Regions from separate parts of the Paenibacillus sp. FSL H7-0918 genome, predicted to be linked through region 2. Evidence: riboswitches for the same ligand, from Rfam matches in the RefSeq annotation. Region 2 holds a riboswitch; each other region holds the start of a gene.
What was found. Region 2 has a riboswitch for cobalamin ahead of MHI15_RS19085 (S-layer homology domain-containing protein). Riboswitches for the same ligand answer to the same signal wherever they lie in the genome.
Positions count from the first base shown of each region.

Region 1 (5,971 bases), on a different contig from region 2:
AAGATTGAGAATTATTATCAAGTAGCTGATTATAAAAAAATAAGTGAACTAAAAAGCCAGGGTAAATTACCCTGGCTCTAATTTATTTATGTCTATTTTGATGCAATAACCCCTGACTTTTCCCTCGCAATAGCAGCAGCGCTTACCATGTTACGTAGTGCATCCTCTGTCTCCTGCCAGCCACGTGTTTTCAGACCGCAATCCGGATTAATCCAGAACTGTTCAGGGTCCAGCACCCGCAGCGCACGATCGATATTCGCCGTCATTTCTTCTACAGCCGGAACCCGCGGGCTATGGATGTCATACACTCCAAGACCGATTCCTTTATCATAGGCCTGCTCCTCAAAGCTGATAATCAGCTCCCCATGGCTACGTGAAGTCTCAATGGAGATTACATCAGCATCCATAGCCGATATGGAATCGATCATGTCATTGAATTCGCTATAGCACATATGCGTATGAATTTGTGTCGTAGCCTTCACATGGTTCGTAGCAACGCGGAACGACTTCACTGCCCAGTTCAGGTAATGCTCACGGTCTTCTGCCTTAAGCGGAAGTCCTTCACGTATAGCCGGCTCATCCACTTGAATCATTTCGATGCCTGCATCTTCCAACGCTTTTACTTCATGGCGAAGGGCAAGAGCAATTTGATTGGCTACCTCTTCCCGGCTGAGATCATCACGTACAAATGACCAATTGAGGATAGTTACAGGACCCGTCAACATTCCTTTAACCGGAAGCTTCGTCAACGATTGTGCATAGACACTTTCTTTAACAGTCATAGGCTGTATAAATGCAACATCCGCGTAGATCACCGGTGGCTTAACGCAACGGGAACCGTAGGATTGAACCCAGCCATTACTAGTAAACAAGTATCCATCCAGCTTTTCTCCGAAAAACTCCACCATATCTGTACGCTCGAACTCACCGTGGACCAGAACATCCAGACCTAGCTTTTCTTGGAAGGTAATTGCATCCGCGATCTGCTCACGAACAAATCCATCATAACGCTCCTGATTCCAGACCCCTTTACGCCATTTCAATCTCGCCTGACGCACTTCTACTGTCTGCGGGAAGCTACCAATTGTAGTGGTTGGCAGAAGTGGAAGCTGCCATTTCTCTTGCTGCACCTTTAAGCGTTCAGCAAAAGGCAAACTGCGTTGGTCCGGCAAAGCTGCAAGTGCAAGCACTTGCTCCGCCACATCCTTACGGCCACGCTCAGGTAGTGCGCGGAATGCTGCAATAGCTTCACGACTAGCGGCCAGCGCTGCTTTAGAAGCTTCTCCTTTATCTGCGAGGGCTGCTCCGAGCAAACTAAGCTCTGCAAGCTTCTCATCGGCAAAAGCTAACGCATTCTTAACTGTCGCCTTCTGCTTCACCTCACCTTGAACGGTGACTGGGACATGCAGCAGACTGCAAGAAGGCTGAAGAATAAGACGATCAAGCGGCACATGAACGCTGAGCTTTTCTACCAGTTGCAGCTTAGCGTCTAAATCGGAACGCCAGATGTTCCGTCCATCAATAATTCCGGCACCCAGCCATTTGTCCTTCGGCCAGCCAAGACGTTCGATAGAAGCCAGATTCGCTCCACCATCGTGCACAAAGTCAAGACCCAAGCCTTGAACAGGCAACTCTAGCAGTGCCTCCAACGGTTCAGCAGCTTCGAAATACGTCTGTAAAATAATATTCAAGCCCGGCACGGAGCCGGCAATTTCTGTGTATATCGAGTTAAGCAGTGTTAATTCTTCTTTACTTATGCCTGTAACAATCGCTGGCTCATCGATTTGTACCCAGCTTACCCCTTCTTGCTTCAGTTCCTGTAGCAGTTGAACATAGACTGGAACAAAACGTGCAGCAATCTTGGCGATATCTGCCGCTGCGTAACCTTTGGACAGCTTAAGGAAGGTATACAGACCTAAAAGTACCGGTTTACCTTCAATCCCTGCCTGCGATTTAGCAAAACGATAAGCCGCTAGAGGTTTATTTTCAGTCAGGCGTGGTGTTTGTGTGCCGATCTCTGGAACGATATAGTGATAGTTCGTATTGAACCATTTGGTCATCTCACAGGCAGTAGCCTCAGTATTACCACGGGCCATTGCAAAATAAAGATCAAGCCCGATGTCGCCGCCATCATACGTGTACCGTGGAGGTACAATTCCAAACATAACAGCCGTATCCAACACATGGTCATAAAAAGTAAAATCATTCACCGGAATAAGCTCAATTCCTGCCTCTTGCTGGGTCTTCAAATGCTGCAGCTGAATTGCTGCCATTTCGGAGCGGAATTGCTCTTCATTTATTTTCCCCTGCCAGTAGGCTTCCAGTGTCTTTTTCCACTCGCGGTTCTTTCCGATTCTCGGATATCCAAGATTACTTACTTTTACTTTATTCGTCATCTCGATACACTCCCTCTTCCATCTCTTATTTCAAACTCCAAAGCTACTTGCTTTCCTATAAAAAAGAGCGCCCTTCCCTAAAAAAGTCAAAGGGAAAGACGCCCATGATATACCCATGGTTAACGTCTAACACCTCCCTATCTTCCGTAGGTGAAGCAGTGCTGTTGAAACAGGCAGGTCTCCTGGCTAGCGGCGTCAACATCTTGAGCAGTCTTCCCAGCAGTAGTAAATTGCCAGTGACCTCTGTTGCTCGAGATTCTTCCGTTACAGTGGCGGGACCGCATCGGCTTCGAACCGAATTTCCCTATTAAGCCTACCGAATTACTATTTTCCGGTCAGCACCTGTCTCCGATATCATTCATCATTTGAGTGTCTTAATCTGATGTCATCATACGTGAAAGCCCCAGCAATCTGCAATAGATTACTGGGGCTTCTGTTATATCGATTCCTTATAACGGACTTAGAAAAATACGAAATATACTACAGCAGCAAGAATTATACGGTATATAGCAAACGGTAAGAGCTTGATACGATTGATCAGTTTTAAGAAGAAACGCATCGATAACAGCGCAAATAGGAAGGCACTAATAAAGCCTGCAATAAAAAACGGCAACGCGTCCATGGTGAAATATTGCCAGTTTTTCATCAGTGACAACAGACTGGCACCTGCCATGATGGGTACTGCCATAATAAACGTAAAATCAGCAGCGGCACGATGGCTCATCCCGAGGAGTACTCCACCAGAAATCGTCGAGCCCGAGCGTGAAAATCCAGGCCATAACGAAAAACACTGTACAAGACCTACACCAAGTGCCTGTTTGTATGTAATCTGATCTACACTCTCAGTTCTGATCTTCTTCGGCCCAAACAGATCGGCAATAATCATTAATATAGCCCCAATCACTAGACCAATTAACACTGTTGAGGTAGAGAATAAATGCTCATCAATATAATCATTAAACAGAACACCTAACACACCTGCAGGCACTAACCCTACCAGAACCTGAGTCAGCTTGAGATGCCCGCCCTGCTCCAACTGCTGTAGCTCCTCTGTTACAGGATCCAACTGCTTACGGCTGAAACGCTTTAAGCCTAACAAATCAATGAACCGATTTCTAAAGATCACAACAACCGCTAATATTGAACCCAGTTGAATAACTACTTTGAAGGTATTTGCTGTATATTGTCCAAATAACTCCTGTGATTTCAGCCACATATCATCAACAATAATCATATGACCCGTGGAGGATACTGGAGCAAATTCGGTTAAACCTTCAACAAGCCCCAAAATAATGGCTTTAATAATCGTTAATAGCTCCATTTGTTTCCCTCCTTTTTAATAGTCATTTCTATTATCAGTCCACTACCCGCTTAGCCCTCAGTGTTCATTCTCCGGCTGCGTTTGCGGAAGTACAGAAACCCAAGAATAACTAATCCGCCAGCAATTAGTACATAGACTACATTGGAGTACACATCCATGTACACGGCAATGTCTTCCCAGGATTCGCCCAATACCGCGCCAATAAGCACAAGCAGCAAATTCCATCCCAATGTGCCAATCGTTGTGAAGATCATAAATACTCCAAATTTCATGCCCGACATTCCCGCCGGAATCGAAATCAGACTGCGGACCAGCGGAACCATCCGACAAAACAATACAGTCCAGTAGCCATATTTATCAAACCAGGCGTCAGCCTTGTGGATATCTTTTTTACTGACCCTAATTAGGCTACCCCAGCGTTCAACCAGTTTCTCTAACCGGCTCACATCCAATAATCGGCCAATATAATAGAGAATTACTGCACCCAGTAGTGAACCAGCCGTGGCAGCAATGATTACACCAGGGATCGTCAAGCTCGTCGTAGTCGTCATAAATCCTCCAAAGGGCAGGATCACTTCTGAAGGAATTGGTGGAAATATATTTTCAAAGGCCAGCATCAGAAAAATACCGAAGTAACCAAACTGCTCCATAAAATCTGTAATCCATGCTTGCATCTTGTTACCCCCATTTCTCATATCAAGTTCTTCTTCAGGTTGCGTAAATAGCGGCTGCGAATAAAAAAGAAGTATAGTCCTTGAACAGCCAAATATCCGAGTAACACCGCGCCTGTCTCCGTTGCGATAGATAAGTAGAACAACCGTTGAAGCGCAATAAAGGCAAACACACTGTGTAAAATAGCTATTCCGACCGGCACAAAAAACAACAAAGACAGCTGAATCGTAACTATTCGATTGAGTTCTTTATCCGTAAGTCCCATCTTGGACAAAGTGGAATATTGATTGCGATCATGATCAAGATCGGTATATAACCGGAAGTAAAGAAAGCTGCCTGCCGCGATAAAAAAGACAGTACCCACCAGCAAGGAAGCAAAAAGCATTGTGTTATACAATGTTTTCTGAAGCTCAAACAGCGTGCCGCTGATCACAATCGCATACGGAGAATCACTTTCATAGGACTGTTTGCCTTTATGGGCAAGATCAGCAGCGATACCTACCGTCTGTGGAAAATCCTCTACATAAAAACCTGTATAAAGATCCGTCTGCACGGGATCAATAGCGCTGTAGAGCTCATCACTGATCACGACACCACTAAAATCCCCGCCATCTCTACCATCCAGCTCCGGCAATAAATATTCGGCGATGGGAACTTGCTCGGTATAACCTATTTCTTTAATGGCAAGTCCTTGCTGCAAGGAATAGACCGCTTTTACTCTGCCTTCTGTTAAACTGCGATCCCGCTGTGAACCAATCATCACCAGACCTTCGTTGCCCACCAGAGCACGCTCATCTGTTGGGAAACCTGCACGTTGCAGGGCGAAATTATAATCACTGAAAGCAATCAAGGGAAGGCGTAAAGTGCGATCGGGTCCAGTCTGAGCTTCAACCTCAGCATATTTAATCGGGATACTAAGCGCCTCATAAGGGAGTTCGTGCGTCTTGAGCTCTTCCTTAATTTCGTTCAGATGCTGATCAAAGGGTACACCCGTCTGATTTCCTTTGGCTACATAACCCACTGCTGCAGGATAATCCAATTTCAGCTCTCTGGAAAGTGTATGTATCGATGCAAATACCCCTACGGAAGTGAAGGAGACTGCGGATACAATCGTCACCATAAAAAACATTCGGCCATTCTCTTTCCAGCGGTAGGACAAACCGGATAAAGTGATGATATTCGTACGATGCCAATACAAGCGCCGAATGTCCTTAAGCAGCTTAACCAAACAAATACTTAGCTGGGTATAAAAGAGATACGTCCCGATAACCGTAATCGCAACGACCGGAAACATGACTTTCTCTACGGAAGCAGCTTTTGCAGTAGCCGCCATATAATAACCACTGATCAGCAGTACAGCAGAAATAATAGATAATACAAAGGATACTTTGGGTTCTTCTTCTGCCTTACGCTCTCCCTGAAACAGACGCATCAGTGACTCATTGCCGATAAAAACAAAGGTGCAAAGCGATATCAGAAAAAACAATAACACGAAGCTGCAGATCGTAAGCACAAGTGCCTGCCATGGGAGATGAAAGGTTAACAGGGGAATTCCCAAAAAAGTGGATCCGATCATCAAAAA
Region 1 is NZ_JBBOWJ010000001.1:1,090,058-1,096,028, forward strand. It holds gene metE (5-methyltetrahydropteroyltriglutamate--homocysteine S-methyltransferase) at 93-2,396, opposite strand; cobalamin riboswitch at 2,552-2,757, opposite strand; gene MHI15_RS05110 (undecaprenyl-diphosphate phosphatase) at 2,857-3,717, opposite strand; gene MHI15_RS05115 (DedA family protein) at 3,768-4,391, opposite strand; gene MHI15_RS05120 (FtsX-like permease family protein) at 4,409-5,971, opposite strand, start outside.
Region 1: linked by a shared signal. The riboswitch ahead of metE (5-methyltetrahydropteroyltriglutamate--homocysteine S-methyltransferase) and the one ahead of MHI15_RS19085 (S-layer homology domain-containing protein) in region 2 are both predicted to bind cobalamin.

Region 2 (5,971 bases):
ATAAATAGGGATGTTCCCTGAAGGGACACCCCTATTTGTGTTGTTAACAGGACGGGGGGTTAAGAGGACTTTCCTACAACGTTTGTTCCGCTCTTCGTGATCTTGTAGGTGATGATATCCCCATTCCAGAAGTGGAACTTCAGGATAACCTCGCCGTCTTTAACATCTTTAAAGAACGCGGGAAGCAGCTTGATTTCTTTAGTGTTATAAGAAGGTGAGAAGGTATTGCCGAATTCCTTAAATGGAGTCCAGTCCTGCGGACCTGCATTGCCACCAGCGGTATACACAGCTTCCATTGTGGCAAGCTGGTTACCATTAAAGGTGGTCGGAATGGCAAAGGATTCAGTCGTGCCTTTTGCATCGCTTAATTTAGCTGTGTCATACACAATGACCTTAAGTCTCCACGCAACACCCTTGTTGAATTTCAGAGTCAGCACGGCATTTTCACCATATTTTTGGGAAGCTGTGAGCTTTTTGAGTTGGCTGGCTTTGAGGGTGAGCTCCTCACCATTTAAGGTGTAATCTTTACCTTTGGTCAGATACTTTCCGTTGGCACTAATGGTGGTTAGCTTATTGCCGTTCAGGTTTAGCTTAACCTTGGTATCTTTAATTTGTGCACCTTTTTTTAGGTAGACCAAATCGCTTTCGGTGCTGGAGGAACGCTCCTTCAGACCAGACATTAATACATTGTGGAGTTCAGGATCAGACCACTTATAAGTTTTACGGTTGAAATGCTGCCCGTTATCCCAGAGCATGGAAGTCATTTTCTTTTCTTTCAAATAATAAGTCAGATACTCGAAGAATTTAAGCTTCTCGCCCTGTTCAATCACACCCGTGTCTTTATCGAAACCTAATAAACCAAATTCGCCGACGATGACAGGGATGCCTTTAGCTACAAATGTATTGTAAACGTTATCAAAAGTTTGAGTGATATCATTTTTTGTATCTTTTTCAAATGTGGTGTAGCCGGCAATGTTCACACTAAACGGCCAGAAGCCATAGAAGTGAACGGTCGCAATAATATTTGAATCGTTCAGAGCCGTAATCGTCTTATAGAGATGATCCATTCTTGTTTGCGTAGGTGAAGACTCTAATGAAGGTAATACAAGTGGGCGGAGGTCGTTTTTCCCACCGGATTTCCGCACGATTTGATAGAAAGAGTTATTAAGTTCAGTAAGCATTTGCTCCATTTTTGCTTCGTCTGTGCTTCCACCATCGGTGAACCGAGGCTCATTTATGCTCTCGAACATCAGCTTATCGGATTTGTCCTTGAAGCGATCGGCAATTTGAGTCCAGGCTGCATTATAACGTGCCAGCGTTTCATCGTGTTTTTCTTCCATATGGCTTACCCATAGCCAGGAATCATGATGGACATTAATCATGACATAAAGCTTGGCGTCCAGTGCCCAGCCGACAACTTCTTCCACACGGTCGAGGTAGGCCTTTTCTAGGGTATAGTCTGGTGCCGCACCCATGTGAGTATCCCAGGTCACAGGAATCCGAATGCTTTTATAGCCTTGAGCGGCGATCTTTTTAATAAGATCTTGGGTCACACGTGGATTGCCCCAGGAGGTTTCATCCTCACCTGTAGCATCTAAAGTATTGCCAAGGTTCCATCCGGGCTGCATTTCGTCTACATAGGATTGGATCTTACTCTTTGGCGCTGCCTTAGCTTGTTGCTCGTCCTTAGTTGCAGCTGCGGCCATGGATGAGAACAGAGAGAGCAGAAGAGCGGTGACAAGTGTCAATGATAAGAAGGATTTCTGGATTCGCGTAGTCATTGAATTCTCCTTTGTGAGATAAATTTAGGATGCTTGGACCTGGCTTTGACGCTGTACTCGGTGGTTAGATGAACACAAACACCTCCAGTTTTATTTTGTAAACGCTTTCTGAATATACCCTAACATAGAATACACTTAGCGAGTACCTTACTAATTTGTGGTAAATTCATATAAGAATTAGTGATTTAAATTAATTTACCCCACAGTTGGATAAAGAAATTATTTAAATAACCCTACTCATAGAAATTGGTTATTCAATAGGATTATCTCTAGCTGCCCGTTATACAAAAAAGAAATATAACATGACAAAAGCATATATATTAGTTATGATGAAGCATGAAAATTTAAAATTAGAAATAGGTGCCAACTATGAATGTTGCGGAAGTACAATCATAGATTGGTTAAATGGAAAGCGGGTGTGAATCCCGCGCGGTCCCGCCGCTGTGAAAGAGGAGTCCTTGCAAAATGCCACTGGGAAACTGGGAAGGCAGCAAGGGTGATGATACTTGAGCCAGAATATCTGCCTTTTTCTGTTACACCATCAAACTCTACGATCGATAGAGAGGTGCTTGAATAGTGTTTGCCAGCTATTACTGTGGTTCACTATCTTAACCTCTTGACGTTTATGTTGAGTGGTTTTTTTGTGGTTATGAGAAAGTTTATTCTGTTTTTTATCATAGGTATGAAGGGAAGGGTTATGGAAAAATGAAGAAAAATAAGTTTTTAGCGTGGTTACTTATTGTAGCTGTATTTATTACGACATTCTCTACAAGTGTAATCCCGGCTCAAGCAGATGGAGCAAGCTCTACCCTTAAAGGGTATGTATCTGTATCCGTAGAGAAATTCACCTTAGGCCAAGGGTATATTAAGGAACCTATTAAAGTTCCGATTTATGAAGGCGATAATGGCGCATCTTTAATAACACGTGCGCTAGGTGATGGGAATTATAGATATTTAGGAAATATAGATAGTGGTTTTTATTTATCAGAAGTTAAAGATAGTGGCAGAAGCGAAGTCAATATTCCACAATATATTTTAGATATGATTTCAGCCGATGGGAATACAGTCAGCACTAAAGCAGACCCCGAGTGGTTAAGTCAGTTTGACTACACCTCCATGTCGGGTTGGATGTATGCAGTAAATAATGTGTTTCCTCCGTTTGGGATGACCGATTATAAGCCTCAAGACGGTGACATCATTCGAACTCAGTTCACCACTTATGGCTATGGTTCTGATCTTGGCGGCTGGGGGGAAATCCCAGTTCAACTTGCCAATAAGGATGCTTTAACTGCGGAAATCGCCGAGATTAACAGTGCCCCTAATAAAGAAACTATTTTGGACAGACCAGTAGTGCAATCGGCAGTTTATGAAGCCTATTCCGTGCTCGAAAACATGGCAAGCTCTCAAATAAGTGTAGATCATGCGCTTGTCGGTCTTAATAATGCATTAGACATAGAACCCCCTGTTATTACAGTAAGTGGCATACAAGATAAACAGGAAGTATCCAATAAAGAAATAAGCTTCAAAGTAGCTGTCACAGACAATGTATATAGTGACATTACTCCAGAAGTGAAGCTGAATGGAGTTACTTTATCACCTGCAAATGGGGAGTATAAAGCTACTCTGAATTCAGGCAGTAATGCAATTACTGTAACGGCTCTTGACGGAGCTGGAAACAAAACAAATGTAACTTATCAGGTTACTTACAAACTGGAAACTTCAGTTGCCGTCAAACAACAGTTAGATAAAAACCTTGCTTATATTTTAAATACTGTAAAGAATCCAACGTTTGGAACAGGCAGCGGAGAATGGTCGATCCTTTCTCTGGCCCGGGCGAACTATACAGTACCTAACGGTTATTATGATCTCTATTACAATAATGTAGCTACGAAAATAGCATCAATCATTAAAGAGGATGGAAAACTCGACGCCAATAAAAGCACAGAGAATTCCAGAGCGATTCTAGGACTTACCTCTATCGGAAAAGATATCACAAATGTTGCGGGATATGATCTGAGAAAAGCACTCGCTGATTATCAATATATCCAAAAGCAAGGCAATAATGGTCCGATTTTTGCTCTGATCGCGTTAGATAGCCATAACTATGAGATCCCTGTAGTTGATGGAGTTACAGAACAGACCACAAGAGAAAAACTAGTTCAGTACATTTTAGATAAAGAGGTTAAAAAAGGTACAGCAGAAGCTGGTGGCTGGGAATTAGGCGTAACCAAAGCCGATGTCGATATGACTGCGATGGCGATGCAAGCTCTTGCACCTTATTATGCATCCCGTGATGATGTAAAAGCTGCCGTGGATCGGGCCATCCAATGGCTGTCCGATAACCAAAACAATCAAGGCGGATTTACAAGCTGGGGAAGCACTAGCAGCGAGAGTATCTCGCAGGTAATTGTAGCCTTAACTGGTGTAGGCGTAGATCCGCACACTGACGCTAGATTTGTTAAAAGTGGAAATTCGCTTATTGATGCATTACTTAGCTTTGCTGCACCTGAGGGTGGATTTAAGCATATCCTCACAGGCAAAGTGGACAATATGGCGACGGACCAAGGTACGTATGCTCTTGTGTCCTATGATCGTCTGATCAATCATAGCAACCGTCTCTTTGATATGAATGATGTGCAACTGGAACAACCAGAAGAACCGGGGCCTGGGCAACCAGAGGGTCCGAAAGAACTTCCGTTACCTTCTGGGGAGAACCCGAAAGTTGAAATCCCAAATGACGCTAATGATTATATCGTTCCGATCAGCGCTGGAGATAGCAACAAAGAAATCACAGTAGCTATTTCAGAAGAAAATCAATCAAAGGTTAGTGTCAATTTACCAAGTAACAGCGACCTTCCTCAGATAGAGGCCATAAAAGGTAACGTATCTGTAGTCATTCCTAAGGGTGCAAAAGTTACGAGTGGGGATGCCTCAACGATTGAACTGATTTCAGCTTTAACCGGTGCAGAATCTGCACTAAAAGATAGTGTGAATCAGATTATTCCTGGGGACAAGAAGCTTGATAACATTCTTCAAGCATTTTCCATGGGTGGTAGTGCAAGAGTAGAATTTAGTCAATTTATTACGTTAACCTTTAAGGACCTTAAAGGAAAAGAAGCTGCTTATATTCAAAATGGCACCCCTCATGCCATTCAAAAATTTGCAAGTGATGACTTAGGTTTTGCAAGCGGTAAGTCTGAGTATGCCTATGATAGTGGAAATGACTTAATTGTAAAAACCAATCACTTCACTGACTACATTGCGTATGCTTCCAGTGCAGTACAAACACCTGGCGGCGACGGTGGTAACGGTAATGGTAGCGGAAATGGTGAAGGAAATGGCGGCAACAATGGTGGCAACAATGGTGGCGGAACCACTCCATCGAAACCATATGTAATCCTGTCCGTGGATAAGCTTACGATTAATAAGGGATATGTTGTTCCATCTGTACAGGTAGAGCTACAATCTGGTGACACAGTGTGGTCTGTACTAAAAAGAGTGCTGGATAGCCGCGGTATCGACTATAGAGATTCCTGGAACAGTGACTTTGGAAGTGTATATGTTGAATCCATAGCTGGTGATGGGGAATTTGACCATGGCAGCGGCAGTGGATGGATGTATAATGTGAATGGGAAATATCCTAATTATGGAGCATCTTCATATGACCTAAGTTCCGGGGACAGAATTCAGTGGCGTTATACTACGAATTTGGGTGTGGATCTAAATGCACCGATACCAACTACAAGCCCTACTCCAACCCCAACGCCTAAGCCTGGTGCTACTCCTGCTCCTGGTGGGGGAGCTAATCCGGAAGCCGGCGTTGATCCAAATGTGAGTCCATCTCCAACAGTGACTCCTAAGGATCCTACCCAGAACACGAATGATATTAAACAACTGTATACAGATGCTGATAAGATCTCTTCCTGGGCCTATTCAGCGATTGAAACAGCTACAGTAAAAGGATATATCCAAGGTAATAATGGCCAGGTGAATCCGAAAGCTTATATCACAAGAGCGGAGTTCACTAAGATTCTCGTTTCTGCATTAGAACTTGATATTAAGAGTGATAAAGGCATTACCTATAAGGATGTCGCTCTAGGTGATTGGTTCTATCCATATGTGAATGCTGCGCATAAGGCAGGTCTAATCACAGGCTTTAATAATGAATTTAAGCCAAATGACAAGATTAC
Region 2 is NZ_JBBOWJ010000002.1:1,160,310-1,166,280, reverse strand. It holds gene MHI15_RS19090 (cellulase family glycosylhydrolase) at 60-1,781, opposite strand; cobalamin riboswitch at 2,123-2,323, shown strand; gene MHI15_RS19085 (S-layer homology domain-containing protein) at 2,487-5,971, shown strand, end outside.

Region 3 (5,971 bases), on a different contig from region 2:
AAAGCTACCCATTCTCTACATTTTATATTTCTTGTTTCTCTTCTATATTGGGCAACCATATTTATAAAATTACTCTGTGCAAAAAAGTGACCCCACCAACTTCCGGCAGGGTCTAGATCTATATTATAAGGGGGTTATGTAATTACTATAATCCTCTTAGCTTAAATAAGTATGAAGCCCGTCTAAAGATTTGCTGAATTTTTATTATTTTTATCGAAACCGATCAAACAAGGTAACGTATCAATCTTAATTTCCAAATTACTATATATACAAAATGAAGGTGTGTATAAAGATGAAAATATTCAGTCTATTGCTTGTAGCATTGTCTTCCATTGGAGTAGTTGCCACATTCGGATTTTCAACATTCAGCTTAATCACAGGAATTATAGGAGGGCTTATTGCAGCATTTGCAATTTCAGGCTACTTGCAGTCTGTCAGACGTGATTACCCAAATGAGAGCTATGAGAACAAACATGTTAAGTATCAGTCGAACTATAATACTTGGTAAGCAAAATCCCCACCTTAAACTGGTGGGGATTTTCATATTCCCAAACACTTGTATAATCACTTTGTGATATTAATGGTAGAAGAAACAAACGAGGGATAATGGCTAGCTGTAGAAGTGCTTACACCGAAAATTCATTCCTTAGTTCATAGACTACTTGAGCTTTGTCTTGTTTGGTGATTTCCCCTTGTTTTAACCTCTAGTTAAATCTGTGCAGGATATGATGTATAGCCTTTTTAAAAGCTTCTTTCCCATGATGTTCATATTGACTAATCCAATTACTGTATGACAATTAAATAGAAGAGAGCTGCTAAAACAAACCGGTATAGAGCAAACCACTCCAATCGAAGTCTCTTAATCAGTTTGATGAACGTCACTACTGCAATCATTGCCACAAGAAAGGATGTCGCAAAGCCAATTAACATTAGAAGCAAATCGTCAGAACTCAGCAAATCACGACTATCGTACAAATCCAACAAGCTTGCACCAAACATAACAGGCACAGAAATAAGGAATGTAAAATCTGCAGCGGCTTTTTGGCTAGTGCCAAGCAACAGGCCACCTGAAATCGTCGAACCTGATCTCGAAAATCCCGGCCATAACGCCAAGCATTGAAACAGACCAATTCCGAAAGCCTGTTTATAATTAATCCCATCGATAGTATCAGCGGTTTCAGTCCGCCTATTCCGCGCTGCAATGATCATCAACACGCCACCAACAACTAGACCTATCAAAACAGGGGTTGGGCCAAATAATTGGCTTTTTATTGTGTCCTTGAAGAGAAGATATAGGGTTAATGCTGGTAACATAGCCAAAATCATATGAATGACATTTAATCCTTTGCTTTTGGAAAAATCCATTCTAATCATATTAACCCCAATCTCCAAATACCTTTTCCAATAAAGAATTAAAACTGCCATCACTGCACCCAACTGAATAACAATTTTAAAAGTTATTGCAGCATCTCCCTCAAAGCTAAGCAAATCGCCTGCTAGAATAAGATGTCCAGTAGATGATACTGGTAAAAATTCAGTTAAGCCCTCTATTATGCCAAGTATTATTGCTTTAATTACATCAGTCATCAGTGCATTGTCCCCTTTCGGAAATAAAATCATTTAATTTCCAGTATAAGGGAGACAAGTAAACTTCCCCATCGATTAACCTAACAATATTCAATTCAGAATGACATAATTGTCACATTGCTCATTATTCCAGTCTTAAGTAACTCCTTTATTAAACTATCCTTTCCCGTTAGCATAACAACAGTATCAAACATTAAATTCAACCTGTATCAATAAAAAATCCGTTAACCTTCTGAACTTGCTGCCCGTTATTTGGATAATCAATTTCAGAGCATGCAGCAGATATGAACACCGAAACGTAACTTCCATTTGATCATTCTGCAGCCGCGTGCGTGGAGCCTCAATGACCATCATGATTCCAAAGCGCTGAGAAACCACACAGAACCGCCACCCCGACCAAGAATTGGGGGTCCTTTTTTTGGCAAAACACAAAATATTAAGTATAATGTTATTGTCGAAACGCTAAGGCGTCTGTACAGGATGGCTACCTGGCACTGATGATGGCAGGCCAAGCGCTTTATAAAGTTTTCTTTATGTGTATTTATACTTTAGGAGCGTGGTTATCTATGAAAATTAATATTACCGCACATTTTAACATTGATATTACTTTATCTCTTCATCTGTTAGCCGTAGCCAGTCTTGCTTATGAACTCAGTTCACTGACGAGCTCGTGAAATTCGAGCGAAAAGTATCTGTACTAAGACACCTTGTGGTGTCTTTTTTATTTTTATAGTAATTACCATCTAACCGATCTGCCCCCGCAAGAGAAAAGCAGCTTATGCTGCACCTCCGCCACATCCTTCATTCTGATTGCTGTCAGCTTGCGACACGCCTTCCATCTGCTCGACAGTGACCACTAGTCATACCGTTTTCATTACCGATTTCGCGCCATGTCTTATCTTCCTTGATACGTTTCTCCAGAAGAACAGGGAACAGCAGGGGCTGTCCATCATATTCGACTTCAGGAAAGATTAGGCCATTCATCAATAAATATCACTCTGGATACTTATTCACATGTTCTCCCCAATCTGCAGGAAGCGGTGCCCCGATGTATCGGAGATTCTATTCTAGGAACCCGAAAAGAAGTGGAGAAAATTGACGAGACACCCACTTTAATCGACTAAAGGTTAGAAGAATGTTAGAAGTTGATGCTTGTACAAAAAAAAGGCGCAGTTCCAAAAACCCGGGAACACGCGCCACTATCGACTTTGTAAGGATGCTGGTGAAGGGAATTGAACCCCCGGCCTACGCATTACGAGTGCGTTGCTCTACCCCTGAGCTACACCAGCTTAACGCTGTTTTTCTGTCAAACAAAAAATATTATACAACTTTCAGCCAGAAACGCAAGCCTATTTCTCCCTGTTTTCCGCCCTCCTAAACTGCTAATCCACCTGTAGCTTACGCTCCACAGACTCTAACTTTCCACGGCTAGTAGAGGGTTTATCGCGGCGGTCGTCTATTTTAAGTGAAGTAGAGACACGTTCTGCACCTGCGGCAAAAGGAGACTCATGCAAAGCTTCTACCGCGGCAAAAATGCGTTGCAGAGGCCCTTCGATGATCGTACCCATAGACGTAAGTTCATAAGTAATCCCTTCTACTGTCTTCAGCACCCGCTGCATATCCGCAACATAGCTGCTAAGACTGGTACTGCCTGTTCCAATTGGAATAACTGTAACTTCAGCGATAGGCATGAGAATACCTCCTCGAAATTTTATAGTAGCTGTCTCCTTCCATTGTAACAATTCCACCGCTCTGTCACAAACTAAGCAAGATTATCCTCCCTTATCTCTTCTATTTCTTCTGATTACTCCAAAATATGACTTTGGGCTAAGAGTATTTTCTCATGAGCAAATTCTAGGGTCATCTGCACTATATTTATGGACTCTTTGTGGCATCTTTTCGGACAATTTATGAATCATTTCGCATCTCCCTGTGGATCAATTGTGGATTACTTATGGACAGCCTGTGGATCATTTGTGGAGTACTTTTGAAGAACCCGCTCCCCGCGCGGGTTTTCTAAAAAACTGTTTACAAACACAACATCTTGGGTTATTTTTATCTAACGACAACAAAATATAGTGGAGACAGGCGCTTTGATCCTTAACCGGATTTAGAGCTTAATAGGGAAGCGCGGTGAGAATCCGCTGCGGTCCCGCCACTGTAACCGGATGGCCTTCTTAAGCTTCTGGGAAGCTTGAGAATCCACATCTCCCGGCAAATGCCACTGAGGGTTAGGAACACCCTTGGGAAGGCGCCGAGAGATCCCACGGAAGCCAGGAGACCTACCTGTTTCGACGACACCAACTATTGATGCCTGCGAGGAACAGGGATGGTGTCCGCATGCGGTCATCTACGTAGAGACCTCTGCAAATATCCGTGTGGATATTTACATAACGCATCGGGCATTTTCTGCCATCCTCGGGTAGGGGATGCTTTTTTTTATGTAATCTGAACAAATATACGACTGCTTATAGCAGTCCAACTTCTTATGGATATATGGATTTGATGATAGATGTTTTTCTTTTATACTGAGAGGAGAGCTGTACAATGACGTTGTTGGAGAGACAATTTAATGGAGTAGAAAATGCACGGGAAGTTCTTTTAGAAGAGCTCATTGATTTAGGCCGGGATATTATCGACAGTCGGGATATGGACCTATTGCGCGAGAATGCCAATTTGAATGGAGAGAGTTTCTCCGGTAAAATGAGCAAGTTCGGCAGTGAATATTCAAAATGGTACGCCCGCAATTTTACGATGCCGCCACAGCTAGTGCAGGCTATTGATGACAATGTCGTCTATGTGCATGATCTGGATCAATACGCGATTGGAACGACGAACTGTATTTTTATCCCGTTTGATAAACTTCTCCGTGAAGGTTTCAATACCGGCAACGGCAGCGTTCGTCCTCCGAACTCAATAATGACAGCTATGTCTCTGGTAGCGATTATTTTCCAATCCCAGCAAAATGCTCAATATGGTGGTGTATCCGCCAATAAACTCGATTACGATCTGGCACCTTATGTAACCAAATCCTTCGCCAAGCTGTTCCGCAAGGGTCTGGATTATTTTGAAGAAGGACAAGCTGACGAATCTTTGGGCGAGATTACGATGAGCCGGACCGATCTGGCGGAGTCATATCCAAGAGCGTTCCGTTTTGCACTAAAGGAAACCGAAATCGAAACCCTGCAAGCGGCTGAAAGTATGGTACATAATCTGAATACCATGTCCAGCCGATCCGGTGGACAAATACCGTTTACCAGCATCAACTACGGTACTTGTACTTCACCAGAAGGTCAGCTTGTGATCAGTTCTCTGCTAACCGCAACTATGAACGGACTTGGCAGCGGAGAAACACCAGTGTTCCCGATTCAAATCTTCAAATGCAAGCAAGGAATCAATCAACAGCAAGGCGATCCTAACTATGAACTGTTCCTAAAAGCAGCTGAATGTTCTGCGCGCAGACTATATCCAAACTTCGCTAATCTGGACGCTCCGCTCAACTTGCAGTATTATGATTCAAGTGATCCTGATACGGAGTTCGCTACAATGGGCTGCCGAACCCGAGTGCTCGGTGACCGTTTTGGGCGTAATCATTGCTCTGGGAAGGGCAACCTTTCCTTTAATACACTAAATCTGGTTCGGCTAGGTCTGGCACACGGCACAGTAACAGGCAGACGTACCGTCGCAGACGAAGCTGGCTTCTATGAAGATCTAAATCATTATATGGATATTGCGCTGGAAGGACTTCTCCATCGCTTCCACATCCAAACCGCACAAAAAGCTAAAGCTTCCGATTTCATGATGCGAGAAGGCGTTTGGGAAGGCGGCGAACATCTTGCACCCGATGACACTGTAGGCGATCTGCTGAAGCATGGCAGTCTGTCTCTTGGCTTCATCGGTATGGCGGAATGTATGAAAGCTATGTACGGCAAACACCATGGCGAGGATATGGAAGTTCATGCCAAGGCGCTGGCTATCGTGCGTCATATGCGGGACTATTGCGATCGGAAAAGTGAGGAACTGGATCTTAACATCACCCTGTTCGCTACTCCAGCAGAAGGTTTGTCCGGTAAATTCACCAAAGTTGACCGCAAGGTACTGGGTTCCATTCCGGGCGTAACCGACCGTGAATATTATACGAACTCTTTTCACATCCCTGTATACTTCGATCTGGGTGCTGCTCAGAAGATCAGCTTGGAAGCTCCTTTCCATGAATACTGCAATGCCGGGGCTATTTCTTATGTCGAATTAAACGGCAATGCCCGCAACAACCCATCGGCTTTTATCAAAATCATTAAATATGCGCTCGAACAACAGGTCAGTTATTTCAGCATTAACCATCCGATTGACCGCTGCTCCAGCTGTGGATACGAAGGCGTAATTG
Region 3 is NZ_JBBOWJ010000006.1:138,791-144,761, reverse strand. It holds gene MHI15_RS29395 (hypothetical protein) at 1-67, shown strand, start outside; gene MHI15_RS29390 (hypothetical protein) at 293-508, shown strand; gene MHI15_RS29385 (undecaprenyl-diphosphate phosphatase) at 784-1,587, opposite strand; gene MHI15_RS29380 (hypothetical protein) at 2,404-2,571, opposite strand; tRNA gene MHI15_RS29375 (tRNA-Thr) at 2,805-2,876, opposite strand; gene MHI15_RS29370 (MTH1187 family thiamine-binding protein) at 2,970-3,278, opposite strand; cobalamin riboswitch at 3,657-3,891, shown strand; gene MHI15_RS29365 (anaerobic ribonucleoside triphosphate reductase) at 4,135-5,971, shown strand, end outside.
Region 3: linked by a shared signal. The riboswitch ahead of MHI15_RS29365 (anaerobic ribonucleoside triphosphate reductase) and the one ahead of MHI15_RS19085 (S-layer homology domain-containing protein) in region 2 are both predicted to bind cobalamin.

Region 4 (5,971 bases), 170 kb from region 2:
TTCCATAATATCGACGGGGAAATTCGCAGATTTATTGGTAAGGTGGACAGACCCTTTAAAGATACGATGGATGTTTATTTCGCGAATACGGGTTATTTTGCAGTATCTGCATTGGGCAGCAATCCTGTGAATCAAAAGATTGAGGGTGTAGTAAGCCCGATTCGTGTAGACGAGCCTTTTATTTGGCTGCTGCATAAGCTGAAGTATATTGAGGGGAGCGACGGCCCGTGAATGTTTTCTCAGGGTCAACAATCGCCCAACAGATGTACACCCGCGAACGTCGCGGAGTGTTTCGTTCCACAGAAGGCTTCGATACGGTAGCGAAATCAGATAGTTTAGACAATAATTTTGTGAAAAAAATCCTTCATCCCTTCTGCCTCTACGATGCTCCTGCGGAGTTAACCGCACGTGGAGAGAAGGATGAGGCTGCATATCCTGGTGCGCTGCACCTATTTCATGCTGAGAACGGGGATACAGTTATTGGGCTTAGTCGTTATCAAGCGGCCGATTTCACAGGCCAACGAAGCGCTTTTTTTGCACATAACTATGTAGTTCCTGCTTCACGTTCCGAAGAAATTGTGCAGAGCTATGGAGACTGGCTGCATGCTGATTTTGCAGAGCGTCATACGGGAGAGCTTGGTGGAACCTTGCCGGAGCTGCCCTCTATTCCAGTTGTTCGCACAGACCGCAGCCCGGATCCAATCGCAGGCTTACGTCTGTTAGGGATTGATGAAGGGATATTCAAGGCGTTATTGCAAGCCGTAATGCTCTCTGTAGCGGGTAAGAAAAAAATCTACGTGGCTCTAAACGTACCTATCACCGAGTTGTCCGCGCGGGCGGTGGAGCTTACAGAAATTCTGTATAGCGTGCTGCCGTATGAATTCCGCCGTAGATTAGGCGTGATTACGTATGCGAATGAACCGCAAAGCCGTAAATATATACATCTTAGCTTTGTGGAAAAAGGTTCACTTCGTCCCGGTGATCGCAGTATTGAGAAGGATTATACCTTTGATTTGGCTTCCGGACGGATGGGGAATGTCGATTTTGGCGAGACCCGCCAGCCTTATGCTGATTTGGTGTGGAAGCTATTACTGCTGAATCCAGGAGATATTAACGACTTCGTAAGCTTCGCCGATCAGATTCTACGTGGAGAGAGTCCTGAGCACAAGCTATCCCTTTCTTTCTATAATGAGCTGGCTATATTTTATGAGATTGAGCAAGGCAACGAGCATTTATATACGGAAAACAAGAGTGCGGTGCTAAGTGGTTTGCTTTCTTACCTTAAACCAGACGGTGCAATTCATTCTAGAATCCGCTTGAATGATATTTTCTTAGAACGGTTTGACCGGGAATTTGATCTGATTCGGCAAAGAAATGTGCCAGATCCGGCGATTATGGAATGCTTTAAAGAGTATTTTGTACTTAAAGATCACAATTACAGGGTCAGAATCGTGGATTATTTCATCAATGGGATGCTTCATAGTGTGGAAGCGGGCCGCAAGGATATTTTGAGTGCTGCTTACAGGATCATTGAGAGTAATGATGAGTTAAGTGCAGCTTACTTCCAGCGCGTGATGTCTGAAACTTATTTCCGTAAGCAGCTACTTGAGCCTTATATGGAATCAAGACTAGCTGCGGCGTCCAGATCTGCGGATATTCTGAGCTTTGTGCTCCATTGGGGGCGGTTCCTGCCAGTGGCGTTAGAGCAGTCTTTTGCTCAAAATGCTGTGAAGGATTATTTGCTAGAAAAGCTCCAGCTGGAGCATGATCCAGTGGCTTCTGTGGCGGAAATTCATGAAATTGTAGATAAGGCAGAAAAAGATCGCCGCAAAGGAACAGGAGTTGCTCCTAAGGCACTCTCCCTAATGCAGGATCTTGCTGCTTCAGCAGATAGATTCTTACTGAACCGCTTATCGCTTTCTGATATGACGCAGGAGGAGCTTCTGGAGGTAGTTTTTTTACGGTATGGTAATGTTGTCGATTGGCAGCCGCCACTGGATAGGATTAGCAAGCAGAAAGAGAATGCGCTGCGTGCCGCTTACCGCTGGTTTGGTGAAGAGAAGCCGAATGAGGAGATTTTTACAGGATTGTCTCCGCAGGAACTAGACGATGTGCAGCTACTGGGTCGTCGTTTGCTAAAAGAGGCGCGTGTTCTGGAACCCTTTGAACGGCTTCCGCTAGCCTTTTACTATACAACTCAGCGTGAAGGGGGTCCGCTGGATTACGATGCGCTTCTGGAGCTGTTAAAGCGTAAAGCCGGTTCCGACAAAGAAATCATCTATCGGTTTTTTGCTTGGTCGCAAGGCAATCCTTTATTTACGGTTTCGAATAAAAAGCTGCAACCGGGTTACCGTAAGGCGATTCTGAAGTATTTCCTGAGCAGTGATCGTGAAGCGTTCAAGAATCGGGAATTCCGAAAGAACTATGTCGCGGCAGCTCGGCCTGCTCTGCAAAATGTGTACAATGAAGCCCGCTCCCAACTGGCTTCCCCGCTGGCGCGCTGGATCAGCCGCAGCCGATTTCGACTCTTAATCTCCGGCTCCATTACGGGTATTCTGGTGATTATTGCAATTATCGTATTCAGTATGCTGCGTCCGGATGATACGAAGACGGCTCTGCCGGGGACAAGCCCTGAGCCGACCCCTGTTCAGAGTGCAGGCAATATACTGCCTCCAGCTTCAGTATACTTGAAGGATCAGAGCGTCGAAGGAGATAAGGGGAGCAGCATATTGGTGTTCACCTTCGCAAGTGCAGATGACTGTGTGCAGTTTCAACCGACTGAGATTAGTTTAATGTCTTCGTCTACAGAGATAGATAAAAGCTTTAAGGTCGCTGCTACAAATGGGACTTGTCCAGTGCCGTCAACGGATGGGACGGATGAGGGAAACGCTGCTGACGAGTCAGATGCCGCTGGCACTACTGGAGGAACAGCAGAAGGTGCAGATGCTACTAATGCTGTAGCTGATGCATCTCCGTCTCCTACGCCTTCCTCTAATACTGAGGACAGCACTGGGTTGCCTTCCGCAACAGCTGTGACTGAAGGTGAACAACCTTCCTATCAGGTTGAGGTTACATTGGAGCCTGGAGCGACAATTCTAGAGAAAAGTATGATCAAAGCCGGAAGATTTACATTGATCGTAGATCCCGATCCTAATATTCCACCAGCTTCTGATTCAAGTGCTGAACCCTCCCCGACTGCAAGTCCGGAAGGAACAGCAGAATAACAAGCTTTCTGAACAGCAATACCCACCGGAAGGTGGCGTATTGCTGTTCATTTTTTTGCTGCCCATACTAAGCTTTTCTATAGACATGCTATGTATTAATAGATATGATTATGGATGTCAAAATAAGATACTACATACTGGAAAAGGTGCAGACTAAATCAATCTAGTCGTCTGCTTAAAAGGGAAGTCCGGTGCAAGAGTCCGGCGCGGTCCCGCCACTGTATGTGCGGAGCGTTTCTTCTATAAGCCACTGCCCCGAAGGTAGGGTGGGAAGGTGAAGAACAGCGATGAAGCATTAGCCAGGAGACCTGCCTTTTTCGTGAGCGTTTCTATTCTTCGTGGGGTAAGAATGTGGAACATATACAGATGGACTGTTGGCAGGAAGCAAGCGCCGCAGCCTCAATTTGTAATCTTCCCTGACCGCCCTCCAAAGGGGCGGTCTTTATGTTATGCGTCTTATTCCCGGCAGTACCCATTCTTATACAGAAAGAGGTTAAACAATGAAGAAAATCATGTCTTCCAAGTTTGTAGCACTTGGGCTGGCCTTATTCATGGTCATTTCAATTCTAGGAACATCTCTTGCTCCGGCGGGACAAATATTTGCAGAAGCGGGCGCTGGCGCCGGTCTGGAGGCAACTGCCGCGGAGCGGATTAATGTTGCGGATGCGACTTATGCGGCTGCAGAATATCTCTTGAAAGGTGGCGTGCAATCGGATTGGCAAGCCATTGGATTAGCGCAAGCAGGGTACAAGCTGCCGGCTAGTTACCTTTCAGAGCTTGAGAAAAAAGTAAAGGATGCAGCTGGCGATTTCACCAATGTAACCGATTATGCTCGAATCGTGCTCGCAGTGAGAGCGATTGGTGCAGATCCTACTAGCTTTGCTGGTAACGGAACGACTCCTGGCTATAATCTGATTGAGAAAATTTATAATAATAGCAAGCTCAGTGAACAGACGCTTAATAATCCGGTATATGCTTTACTTGCGCTGGATTCTGGTAAATATAATATCCCAAGTGACGCGAAATGGACGGCGGATAAGCTCCTTACGGAGATTCTCTCCAAACAGAATCCGGATGGGGGCTTTGCACTAACCTCAGGCGCAAGTGAGCCTGATATGACAGCGATAACCTTGACGGCTCTGGCGGCACATAAAAATAATCCCGAAGCCTACTTAGCAGGGCTACAAGCCGTAGCTTGGTTATCTGCAGCTCAAGATAGCCATGGGGGTTACGGTGACAGTGCTGAAAGTAGCGCACAAGCAATCCTTGGACTCACCTCCTTCGGAGTTGATCCTAGTGGATTAGAATACACCAAAAACAAAGTGGATCTAATGGAGAACCTGCTTAGCTATCGTCTAGCTGATGGTAGCTTCACCCATAGCCGTGGTGGAAGCAGTAATATTCTGGCGACAGAGCAAGGGCTTCAGGCGCTGGTTGCCTATAATTTGCTATATAAAGGAAGCAACAGTAAGCTATACGATTTTTCCAAATCCTCCATTCAGAGCTCACTCATCTACGCTCCAGTAACGATTGAGGGACCACAGGCCACGTTGGCACAAGGGTACGCCTATGCTGGCAACGCACTTGGAGCGTTAGAGAAGCTGGCGCTTCAAACGAACTTGCCGATCACGAATCCTTCGGGCAGTTATGTGACTGGCATCGGAAGTATTGCTGCTGGAAGCTTTGGTGGTTATGACGGATGGATGTATGTTGTATCACGTGACGGAAAATGGATTAATCCCGATGTAGGCATGAGTGATTTTGTACTTAAAGATTCAGATCAGGTACTGGTTTATTATGCCGGAGATGACACTAAGCTTGTGGATTCCGTTACGCTTTCCAAAGCAAATCTTAAAGAGGGCGATTCCTTTACCGTCACTGTAACTAGTAAGACGTGGAAATGGGACGCTGCTACGAACACTTCCTCTCCTGTAACTGCAAAAGCTGCGGGTGTTCAGGTCCAAATTGGAGCTCAGACGGTAACGACGAATGCTAAAGGTGAGGCCGTATTCTCAGGAAATATGCCCGCAGGTGACTATACACTGACTGTAACTGGCTACCGTGAAGGCAAAGCCCCAACGATTGCTAAATATACAAAAGCTCTAAAAGTGATTTCTAAGAATGTAACAGCTTCGCTAACCGTTGAAGGCCCGGAAGGGTTGATTAGTGAGGGGACTTTGAAAGCCTCCAATGCCCTTGAAGCGTTGCAACAACTAGGGTCTACCGATGATTTTAAAGTAGATATCACCAAATCGTCTTATGGCAACTTTGTATCAGGTATCCATGGAGTTTCGCAAGGTACTTACGACGGATGGTGGAGCTTCGTGGTATCACGCGGCGGGGAGTGGATATATCCAAGTGTGGGTATGGATGCGTTCGAACTACAGGAATCCGATCGTGTACTTGTCTATTATGCAGGAGAAAATACACAGGTTGTAGATGCTGTGGTGCTTACCCCATCACAGCCAAAAGCTAATGAAGCTTTTACTGTAAAGGTTTCACAGAAAAAGTGGGTGTGGAATCAGGAAAGCTTAACTTCTGATCCGGTTACCTCACCAGCTGCAGGTGTGCAGGTTTCGGTTGGTGATAAGAAGGTAATCACGAATGAACAAGGTGTGGCTGTTGTTGATGGGGGTCTCCCAGCAAATAGCTATACAATAACTGTTACCGGTTATGCTAAAGATAGCGTACCGAGCGTAGCGCGTTATACTCAGTCTCTGACTGTCGGATCGTCTGTTATTGCTCCA
Region 4 is NZ_JBBOWJ010000002.1:991,400-997,370, reverse strand. It holds gene MHI15_RS18425 (hypothetical protein) at 1-231, shown strand, start outside; gene MHI15_RS18420 (GAP1-N2 domain-containing protein) at 228-3,224, shown strand; cobalamin riboswitch at 3,352-3,554, shown strand; gene MHI15_RS18415 (DUF4430 domain-containing protein) at 3,725-5,971, shown strand, end outside.
Region 4: linked by a shared signal. The riboswitch ahead of MHI15_RS18415 (DUF4430 domain-containing protein) and the one ahead of MHI15_RS19085 (S-layer homology domain-containing protein) in region 2 are both predicted to bind cobalamin.